One region of the Sphaerimonospora mesophila genome, then DNA from elsewhere that is predicted to be linked to it. Evidence: riboswitches for the same ligand, from Rfam matches in the RefSeq annotation. Region 1 holds a riboswitch; the other holds the start of a gene.
The links. A riboswitch is a leader RNA that binds a small molecule or an ion and turns the genes downstream of it on or off. The one in region 1 is predicted to bind cyclic di-AMP.
Positions count from the first base shown of each region.

Region 2: linked by a shared signal. The riboswitch ahead of AP234_RS23365 (C40 family peptidase) and the one ahead of AP234_RS26365 (NlpC/P60 family protein) in region 1 are both predicted to bind cyclic di-AMP.

Region 1 covers NZ_BCBX01000045.1:84,779-89,817, reverse strand. The annotation lists gene AP234_RS26370 (patatin-like phospholipase family protein) at 31-1,068, opposite strand; gene AP234_RS26365 (NlpC/P60 family protein) at 1,309-2,253, opposite strand; cyclic di-AMP (ydaO/yuaA leader) riboswitch at 2,410-2,586, opposite strand; gene AP234_RS26360 (amino-acid N-acetyltransferase) at 2,902-3,453, shown strand; gene AP234_RS26355 (RDD family protein) at 3,584-4,804, shown strand.
Region 2 covers NZ_BCBX01000041.1:163,809-168,847, reverse strand. The annotation lists gene AP234_RS23375 (glycosyltransferase family 4 protein) at 1-485, opposite strand, end outside; gene AP234_RS23370 (peptidase MA family metallohydrolase) at 768-1,613, opposite strand; gene AP234_RS23365 (C40 family peptidase) at 1,655-2,236, opposite strand; cyclic di-AMP (ydaO/yuaA leader) riboswitch at 2,304-2,490, opposite strand; gene AP234_RS23360 (NlpC/P60 family protein) at 2,692-3,651, opposite strand; gene AP234_RS23355 (NYN domain-containing protein) at 3,774-5,039, opposite strand, start outside.

The DNA.
Region 1 (5,039 bases):
ATGCCTCGGACCGCTCTCCAAGCGGTTGGTCTAATCGGTTGATCCGATCGGTCGGCGGCGGGTGCGCCCGCCGGTCGAGGGAACGGGCGCGGCCGGCTCCACATGGAGCGGATGCTCCTCGTCGGCCACGGGATCGGACAGATATCGTGCGACGCCCGGTTTCGGTTCATGGCTGTGGAGCCAGTGCAGGGTCGCCTGGGTGGCGCGCTCGATCAGGTCGGCCGTCTGGCGGAAATCTATCGGCAGCACCTCGACCGGGCACAGCGGCGGGAGCACGTGCATCGTCGTACGACGCCGGTTGTGCCTGATGGAGGCGCTGATGCGCTGCTCGCTCAGCAGGTTGTAGCCGTGCAGGGCCATCGCGATGGCGGTGGACGGCGGCGCGGGCAGATGGCAGGAGAAGCCGGGCGCGAACAGGTACACCTCGTCGGCGCCCGCGTTGACGGCCAGATCCAGGACGGTCTGGTCGGCCACGCCGCCGTCCATCAGAATGCGGTCGCCGATCCGCACATTGGGATAGAGCGCGGGAATGGCGGTGCTGGCCAGCAGCGCGGGAAGCACGGGTCCGTGCGACAGCACGGCGGCCCGCCCGCTGAGGACGTCGGTCGTCAGCACCAACAGCGGGAGCCGGGTGTCCTCCAGGTACTCGAACGAGATGAAGCGTTCCAGGAACCGGCGCAGCGCGTTGTTGTCGAAAAGGTGGTTGCGGGTGCCGAGTGCCGTGCCGAGGACGGTCACGGGGTTGAACGGGAAGGTGTAGTTCAGCGTGCCGATCGCCCGCAGCGCGCCACGCAGCGGATGGAAGGGAAGGTTGTCCGCCAGGCTGCGCAGCGCCTCCTGCCTGCTGAGCGGATACACGTCGTGGCTGCTCACCGTGAGCCACAGGCGGGCGAGCTCCTCGACGCCCTCGGCATCGGGGTGGGCCGCGTAGTAGGCGCCGTTGAGCGCGCCCACCGAGGCGCCCACCACCATGTCGGCGCGCACCCCGTGCGCCGTCAGTGCGCGGAGCATGCCCACCTGGACGGCCCCCAGGCTCCCACCGCCCCACAGCGCGAAGGCCCTCGTCATCGCGGCTCCTCTCACGAGAGCGCAACGGTCGGCCGGGACGCGCTGAGCGCGCCCCGGTCTTCATAGTCGGTTCCCGGCGACGTCGCACCGAATCGGCGAACGACGCTTCGACGTACGGGCCGGGTGTTCCCGGTGCGTGTCCGCCTCGGCCGGGGGAGCCGTCCCGATGCTCAGTCCGCGATGCTCAGTCCGCGATGCTCAGTCCGCGATGCTCAGTCCGCGATGCTCAGCCGGAGATGCTCAGTCCGCGATCCGTACGGCTCCCGCGAACGGCCGACCGGCGATCTTGGCGACGCGTACGACGTCCCCGGTGCGCGGCGCGTGGACCATGTAGCCGCCGCCGATGTAGATGCCGACGTGATGCAGGTCGTTGTAGAAGAACACGAGGTCGCCCGGACGCATGTCTTCGCGGTTGATGTGCGCGCCCGCCGTCCACTGGTCACCGGTGTAGTGCGGCAGGCTGATCCCGACCCGCTGGTAGGCCGCCATGACCAGGCCGGAGCAGTCGTAGGACGAGGGCCCTTCCGCGCCCCAGACATAGGGCTTCAACTGCTGGGTCAGCGCCCAGCGTGCGGCCTCGGCCGCCTTGCCGTTGCCGACGATGGGGAACGAGATCCGGGTCGCCCGGCCGCCGATGCTTCCGGCGACCCTGCTGTAGAGGCTGCTCTCGGTCTTTCTGATCAGGCCCCTGATCTTTTCCTTGCGGGTTTCGAGGCTGGACAGCAACTTCTTCACCTCGGCCTGGCGGGCGGCGGCGCTGGCCTTGGCCCGCTCGGCGGCCTTCATGACGTTGGTGACCTCGGTGACCTCCTGACCCTGCTGCATCTGCAGCGCATAGGTGGTCGAGGCCTGGTCGAGGTAGGTCTCGGGGTCGGTGGCGCCGACCATCGGGAGCAGCGGGCCGATGCCGCCGTTCATATAGGAGTTCTGCGCGAGCGCGCTCGCCTTCTGGCGGCGGTCGGCCAGTTCCGCCTCGCTCTTGGCGAGGTTCTTCTTGGCGATGGCGGCGGAGCGCTGGGCGGCCTTGAGCCGTACGCGCTCACCGTTGTACTGCTCGGCGAGGCTCTCAATCTCCTCGTGGAGGCGTTCGACCTCCGCCGCGAGCTTCTTCAGATCCGGCTTGGGTTCGGCGGTGGCGGCCACCGTGGGGGCACCAAAGGTGATCACGGTGAGTGCGACGCCCACGAGGGCTAACCGGCGGATGCTCCTGGACCCGGCCTTTCGGGCTCGGGCGTGCCTGCCTGCGGGCCGTCCTCCACGCATGCGTTACCAAGCTCCTCTCCTCGGCTGTGCCATCGGAGGACCGCCTGTTACGGCCGTTCGCCGGCCGCGCGGTGTCCGTACGGCACTACTGGACGCCTACCGGGTTAGCTGACGGGTTCGGGCCGGAGTAGCCCTACCTTTCGGATTCACCCCGTTATCGACGGGGTCCGGCATCGAGCCGGACCGCGATCCGTACAGTTGGGTCCCCGGTTCCCCTCCACACCTGGTGCGTTGAAGACTCGGCATCGTCGCTGGACATTAGTGCACGCCGAGTTCCTGCTCAACCGGAACTCCCGATCCCATCTAGATTTCACAACTGAACGATCACGTTCGGGTCACGGTCTCGGCGTGCGCGTACCCTCATCAACCTGCCTTTACTTTCCCCGTAAGATCATGAAGGTCCGTCGGCCCGGTGTCTCAATTAGCTAAAAATTGGGCAAGGTGACGTTAATCACTACTCCCACTCACGGTACTTTCGCCGCGACTGTGCGTTACTCTGGTCCGCGCCCTCCCCGTTATGGTGTGACCGTTAATCCGGTCGCTTCGGTCGCAGGGCTACGCTGACCGTTCATGGAGCAGGTCGCCGAGGAGACGCCAGCCGAGTCCGGTCCACCGGCCCTTGTCGTACGTCGTGCCAGGACGCCCGACGTACGGGTGATCCGCCGCCTCGTCGACGCGTACTCCGGAGTCGGGCCCCGCCTGCTGGAGAAGAGCACGGTCACGCTCTATGAGGACATCCAGGAGTTCTGGGTGGCGGAGAGCGCTGGGCGGGTCATCGGCTGCGGTGCACTGCACGTGCTCTGGGAGGACCTGGCGGAGATCCGCACGGTCGCCGTCGACCCCGAGGTCCGTGGCCGGGGCGTCGGCCATCGGATCGTTTCCGCGCTCATAGAGACGGCGCGTGAGCTGGGAGTGCGGCGCGTCTTCTGTCTCACGTTCGAAGTCGAGTTCTTCAGCCGGTACGGCTTCATGCCCATCCAGGGCACGCCGGTGTCACCCGAGGTCTACGCCGAACTCCTGGCTTCTTACGACGAAGGCGTCGCCGAGTTTCTGGATCTTGAGCATGTGAAGCCCAACACACTCGGCAACACCCGTATGTTGCTGCACCTCTACCGTGGGTGATCCTTGCGCTGCTTGACTATATGGGAAACCAAATGCAAAGGTGACTGTTGATACGCCGGTCGCTACTTTGGGCGATATCAGCATGGAGCCTGAACCGCGGGCGCATGCGTATCTGAAACGAGGTGACACGGTGAGCACCGGACAGCCACCGTATCCGCAGGGCGATTCGGATGGTACGCCAGCGCCGCCTTCCGGCCGCGGTGCCGGCGCGGACAGGCAGGCGTTCGACCCTGAGGCTACTGTCGTCAACTATCTGAACCCGCCCCAGCAGCAGGGCTCGCCGCAGACCCCCGGGCACGGACAGCAGTACGAGCAGCAGCAGTACGGCCAGCAGGGCTACGGCCAACAGCCGGGATACGGTCAGCAGCAGGGCTACGGCCAGCAGACCGGCCCGCAGTCGTACGGTCAGCAGCAGTACGGCCAGGAGCAGTACGGTCAGGCCCAGCAGCAGTACGGCCAGCAGACCGGGCCGCAGTCGTACGGTCAGCAGTCGGGTTACGGCGGCCAGCAGCCCGGCTACGGTCAACAGCCCGGCCATGGCCAGCAGCAGTACGGGCAACAGGGATACGGCCAGCAGGGATACGGTCAACAGCAGCCCGGCTACGGTCAGCAGCCGGACTACGGCGGCCAGCAGCCGGGGTACGCGCAGCCCCAATACGGACAGCAGCAGTACGGCCAGCAGCAGTACGGTCAGGAGCAGTACGGCCACGACCAGTACGGCCAGGCCCAGCAGCAGCCCGCCTACGGCCAGCAGCAGGGGTACGGCCAGCAGGGCTACGGGCAGCCCGGTTACGGGCAGGCGGCCTACGGCCAGCCGTACGGCGCCGCGGTCCCGCCCGGCGCTCCGGCCCCGCTCGCCGAGTGGTGGCAGCGTCTCGTGGCGAGGATCATCGACGGCATCGTCGTCGGCATTCCCTTCGGGATCATCTCGGCCATCATCACGGCGATCGTGGTGACTCAGGGGTCGATCAACCTCAGGACCCGCGAGTACGTCGAGCCGAGCGGTTACTTCCTCGCCGCGCTGCTCATCGCGATCCTCAGCGGTGTGGTGATGATCGGGTACGAGTTCCTGATGCTGAAGATGCGCGGGCAGACGATCGGGAAGATCGCCATGGGCATCAAGGTGGTCCCGGTCGGCGGCACCCTCACCCAGGGCGGCCTGTCTCCGGATGTCGCGGGCAAGCGCGCCGGCGTGCTGTTCGGGCCGCAACTGCTGCGGTGGATTCCCGTCGTCGAGTATCTGATCGGCGTCTTCGCCCTCCTGAACGTGCTCTGGCTCCTTTGGGACAAGCCGCTGCAGCAGGCCCTGCATGACAAGGCGGCGGGCACGGTGGTGGTCAAGGTCAAGTAGTGCCATAAGGCGGGGTCGATGGAACGGACCATCGGCCCCGTTTTTTCGTACCCTCCCCCAAAGAAGGGGCGTAGGGCGTGTTTCAAAAGCGCTGTACGACGCGAAGGGCCCCCGCGGCGGAGTCCGGGGTGAACTCCCGTGGGGTGGAAGAGAACGCGGCGAGGAGCCGGCTGGACCGTGCGTGGCAGGGTATGACTTTTGAAACATGGCTCGGGTGATGCATCGCGGAAAGCCC
Region 2 (5,039 bases), on a different contig from region 1:
GCGAGCCGTACGAGCTTGGCCTCGGGAACGACGGCCGCGAGCCGGCGGCGCGTGTAGCCGCCGAGATAGGTCACCGCGTCGGCACCGGCTCCGATGCGGCCCAGCAGGGTGCGGGTCACGGGCAGGCGCGCCCAGGACGCCTCATGGCCGTGCGTCAGCATGACCACGCGGGCGGCCCCGGCGGCGCGCAGCGCGGGGGCGAGCAGGCCGAGCGGCGCGGCCGCCCCGAACACCACGGTCGCGCCGTCCTCCACCAGGCCGGCCGCCCTGGCCGCGACGGTCCTCGTGGGCAGCATGAGCGTCGACGGGTGCCGGACCACCTCGTACGGCTGCCGCGCGTCGAATCTCTCGCTGCCCTTCCATCGGGGCGCGTACACGACGACCGAGTCCGGCGGGAGACGGCAGGCGAGCCCGTGCACGAACGCCTGGATGCCGCCTGGCCTGGGCGGGAAGTCGTTGGTGACGATCAGCGTTCTCGCGCCCATCCCTGCCCACACCCCTCACCATGGACATCCCCCGCCACCCGCCCTCCACCGTGATCTTGCGAATGCTCGCACGGATGGCCGCCCACCTGGCACGCGACCTTCCGTGATCTTGCAGAAATATTCGTCGATCCACAGTGACCTGCTGAAACACCATTCGTGATCTTGCACTCGGCGGTGGAGTGCAAGGTCACGAAGAGCATTGTCGCAGGCAGCGGCGTATGATCGGGAGTTTCTGCAAGATCAGCGAGGACGAACGGGCAGGCAGGCGGCCATGGGTGCGAGCTATCGCAAGATCACGGTGGGGAGGTAGGCGAGCCACGAGCGGGTGAGCTCCGCTGTCGAGATGCCGAGCGTGGCGCGCAGCACCCCGTCGATGCCTTCACCGCCGTCCCGGCCGGTGCGCATCGCGGCGCGGTAGAGGGCCACGAGCCGCCGCTCGCCGAACCGCTCGGCGATGTACCGGCAGGCCAGCCAGGCCTCCTCGTACGCCTGCGCCCGCCGGGGCGAGCCCGCCGCGAAGTCCGCACGATCGGGCAGCGCACGCGGCGGCGCCCCGGCCCGCAGGTCCGCCGCCAGTTCAGCGGCGACCGCGCCGGCCGTGAGGCCGCTGTCGAGGTAGCCCACGTAGTCGGCGAACCCCTCGACCAGCCAGGCGGGCAGGTGCCCCGTCGCCGCCGCGTCCGTGGCGACGTGGGTGAGCTCGTGCGTGATGACGACCCGGCGGCCGGCCGCCGACAGGCGGGCGAAGCCGGACGGTTCGACGATCACGCGGTCCACCCCCGCGAGCGCGGCGAGTCCGGTCACGCGCGCGGGCGCGGCCAGTGCGGCCGCCTGCTCCGTCGTGGCCGGCACCAGGATCACCGCGTCGACCGGCCGCCCCCAGACCCGGGCGACCGTACGGCTCCCCCGGTCGGCCGGCGCGGCGAGTTCGGCGACGAGTCCACGTGGCCGGCCGACGACCAGCACGTGCTCGCCCCTGGCCCACGACGCACCGGCCCAGATGTCCGGATGCTCGGCGGTGATCGCCCGCGCCGACGGCAGCAGGCGATCACCCGGCCCGGACCCGGCCGGCAGGACCAGCAGCCCGATCAGGACCAGCGCCCCGATCAAGACACGGATCAGCGGCATGCCGAGCATCGTACGGGGGCCGCGCGGCGGCAGCGGTGACGTCAGACCCCGGGTCGTACGGCTCCCACGAAGGTGCGCTTGCGGTAGGCGTCGAGCTTGTCGATCCTCACCCGGGTGCCGCTGTGCGGCGCGTGGACGATCCTGCCGCGCCCGATGTACATGCCCACGTGACCGCCGCCGCTGGTGAAGACGAGGTCACCGGCCTTGAGGTTCCGCCAGGCGACCTTCTTGCGCACCGCGCCGAGCATCGACCACGTGGTGCGCGGGAGGCGTACTCCCGCCTTGCGCCAGGCGAACTGGACGAGGCCGGAGCAGTCGAACGCTCGCGGTCCGGTGGCGCCCCAGCGGTAGGGGGCGCCGATATGCCTTTTGGCGACCTTGACGGCCTGCTTGGCCTTGGCCTGCTGACGCTCGGCCCGGCTCGGCTTCGCCTCCTTCTTCTCCGTGCTCGTCTTATCCGTGCTCGTCTTCTCCGTGCTCGTCTTATCCGACGTCTTCTTCGCCGCGGGGTCGTCGGCCGAGGCGGCCCGTCCGACCGCCGGGTTCGCCTTGGTGACGGTCACGGTCACCGAGTCGTCCGCCGACGCCGGTGCGGCGATGGCCCCGAGGGAGGACGTCAGCACGACGCCACCGAGGACGAGACGGGCACGATGGGACAGATTCGCGGGGGTGGTAGACAGGATCTCTCCTAGGGTCTTCCGCTCGCGCCTACCGGGTTAGCTGACGGGTTCGGGCGGGGAAGTCGCCCTACGGCACCCGGGTGGCAGCGTTTTGGAACGCTCCCGGCGCGCCGATTCACCCCTGACCCCTGAATGCGAGGGTCGTTGGTTCCCCGGCTCCGTGCCTCCTGACTGCACGGACTCGGCAGATCACCGATTGGATGCGGGACGAGACCGGTGGTCCGGTGCTCGCCGCAGGCCCAGAAGCTATCCGGACGCGCCACCGAACGGCAAAGGCCACCCCAAGGAGAAGGAGATCGTTTAAGCTCCGGGTAAGGTAAAAACCGCAGGATACCCGGACGAAATTCACCTAAATATGATGCTGCTCACATTTAGCACAAAGAGATCAAAAAGCGACCTCAGGGGCGTACCGCACCAATCGGGCGATATTGGGCAAGTGGGGTGACTTTCACCACATCTCCCGTCTGGGGAGCGTGGACCACCTTGCCGGCCCCGTCATAGATCCCGACGTGTCCGTAGCCCGAGTGCCAGAGCAGGTCACCGGCCTGCAACTCGTTCAGGGACACCCGCCGGCCGGCGCCCCACGCCCACTGCTCATAGCTCGTCCGGGGCAGCCGCACCCCGGCCGCCGCCCAGGCCGCCTGAACGAGCCCTGAGCAGTCCCAGCCGCTCGGTCCCGTCCCGCCGTACCGGTAGGGCTTGCCGATCTGCTTGTAGGCGAACTGCAGCGCGGTGAGCGCGTTGCCCGACGCCGGCCCGGTGTAGACGGCTCCCGCGCTGTTCGGGTTGCCGGGGTTGAACGCACCGAGTTCGCGCAGCAGTGCCATCTGCCGCTTGACGAGCTTTTCGACCTCATCCTTCTCCTTGGCGAGGTCGCCCTTGACCTTCACGGCGGAGTCGTAGGCCGACTTCTTCCTGTCCCGTCGCTGCTTGAGCCCCGAGATGGCGCCCTCGTACGCCTCGAGCTTGCGGGCGCGCTCCTGGGAGAGCTGGTCGAGTGCGGCCATGCCGCTGAGGGCCGCCTCCGGGTCGGTGCCGTAGAGGACGCCGTTCCACGCCAGGTCGCCGAACTGGTAGTCGTTCACCGCGATGGAGACGACCCCCTCGCGCAGCTCCTCGACCCGCTTGGCGTGCTTGCGATAGTCGTCGTTGACCGCGTCGTACTGCTTCTTGGCCTTCTTCCACTTCTCGTTGGCCGCGTTGTAACGGTCTACGAGCTTGTCGGCCTGCTCGTTCAGCTGCTTCAACTTCGCTTTGGCCTGAGCCACGGTCGGTCTCGGATCCGCCTGCGCGTCCATGTTCGGCAGCAGCAAAAGCACGGCGGCCATGCCGGCGGCCACCGGTAAGCGCCCTCGCACCAAGGCCCCCTCGAGATCGTCCCAAGCCTGGCGCGACTCTACTCATGCGATCTTCAAGCTTCAACCTGGCCGGCCTCGAGCACGGCCCGGCCCCGGCTGTCCGGGCAGCCCCTCCCGCCTCTTCAGCCCCGGCCGAGGCGGCGGAGCAGCAGCAGCGCGGGCACCGGCCTGGCCCCCATCCTGCGCACGGAGTCGGCCACCTCCCGGTCCGACGAGACCACCGCCATCGACCGGCCCTTCGGCTCGGCGCGCACCAGCTGCCTGATCAGGTCGTCGGCGATCTCCCCCGGCGCGCTGAACCTCACCCGCACCCCGCGCGGCGCAGAGACGTGGACCGGACCGTCCAGCTCGGCGCCGTCGAAGACGCAGGTCACCTCCACACGGGACTGTACGGCCAGGCCGCCGAGTCCGGTGAGGAGCCGGGTCCGCTGGTCGGCCAGCGTGAGCGACGGATAGCCCGTCTTGGTCACGTTGTATCCGTCGACGATCAGATGCAGGTGGGGGATCGCGAGAAGCTGGTCCAGCAGCTGGGGGTCGTCGTCGGCGAGCGCCCTGGCGGGGACCGCGGTCACACCCGGCGAATCCGGGGCCACCGCCGCCACGGAGTCGGCCGGCCTGCTGATGGTCGTGGGCAGGGCGAGCTCCTTGCGCAACCCCGCCACCGTCCCCTGAAGCGCGTCGAGGAGCACCCGGATGCGGACGTCCTCCACACTGCGGCCCTCCCTGGCCGCGCGTCGGGAGGCCTCCCGCTGCCGCTCGGCGTCCGCCAGACGCTCCTTGAGCCTGCGCATCTCGGTCTCGCTGGTGCCGCTCACCTCGGCGGCCCTGGCCCTGGCCTCGGCCGCCTCCGCCGCGGACTCGGCCGCCCTCGCCTCCGCCGCCCTGAGCCGCTCCCTCGCGTCGTGCAGCTTGCGCCGCAGATCGGCGTTCTCCGCGCGCAACGTCTTGAGCTGCTCGCGGACCCGCTCGACCTCCTCCTTGGCGGCGGCACGCTGCGCGGCCAGCTGCTCGCGCAGCCGGGTCTCGGCCTGCTCGCGCTGGTTGCCGAGCGAGGCCGCCCGCTCGAGCTCCGCCCGCGCCTGTTCCACCAGGTCCGGCCAGCCCGGCGGACGGGTCAGATACGCCGCCGCCGCCACCAGCACCGGATCGGCCGCCGGAGGCACGGTGCCCTCGGCGAGGCCCGCCACCAGCTCGGGCCAGGCCGTCTCGACCGCCTCGGCCACCAGCTCGCGGAACTCCTTGTCGGACTCCAACTGGGCGGCGATCGGCGCGGCGCCGAGGCGGGCACGCTTACGCGGCTCGAACCTCGCGATGCCGCGCAGCGGCGATGGTACGGCGGCCGCCGGCATCGTGCCCAGCACCTGCGCCGCGACCTCCACGACGTGTAA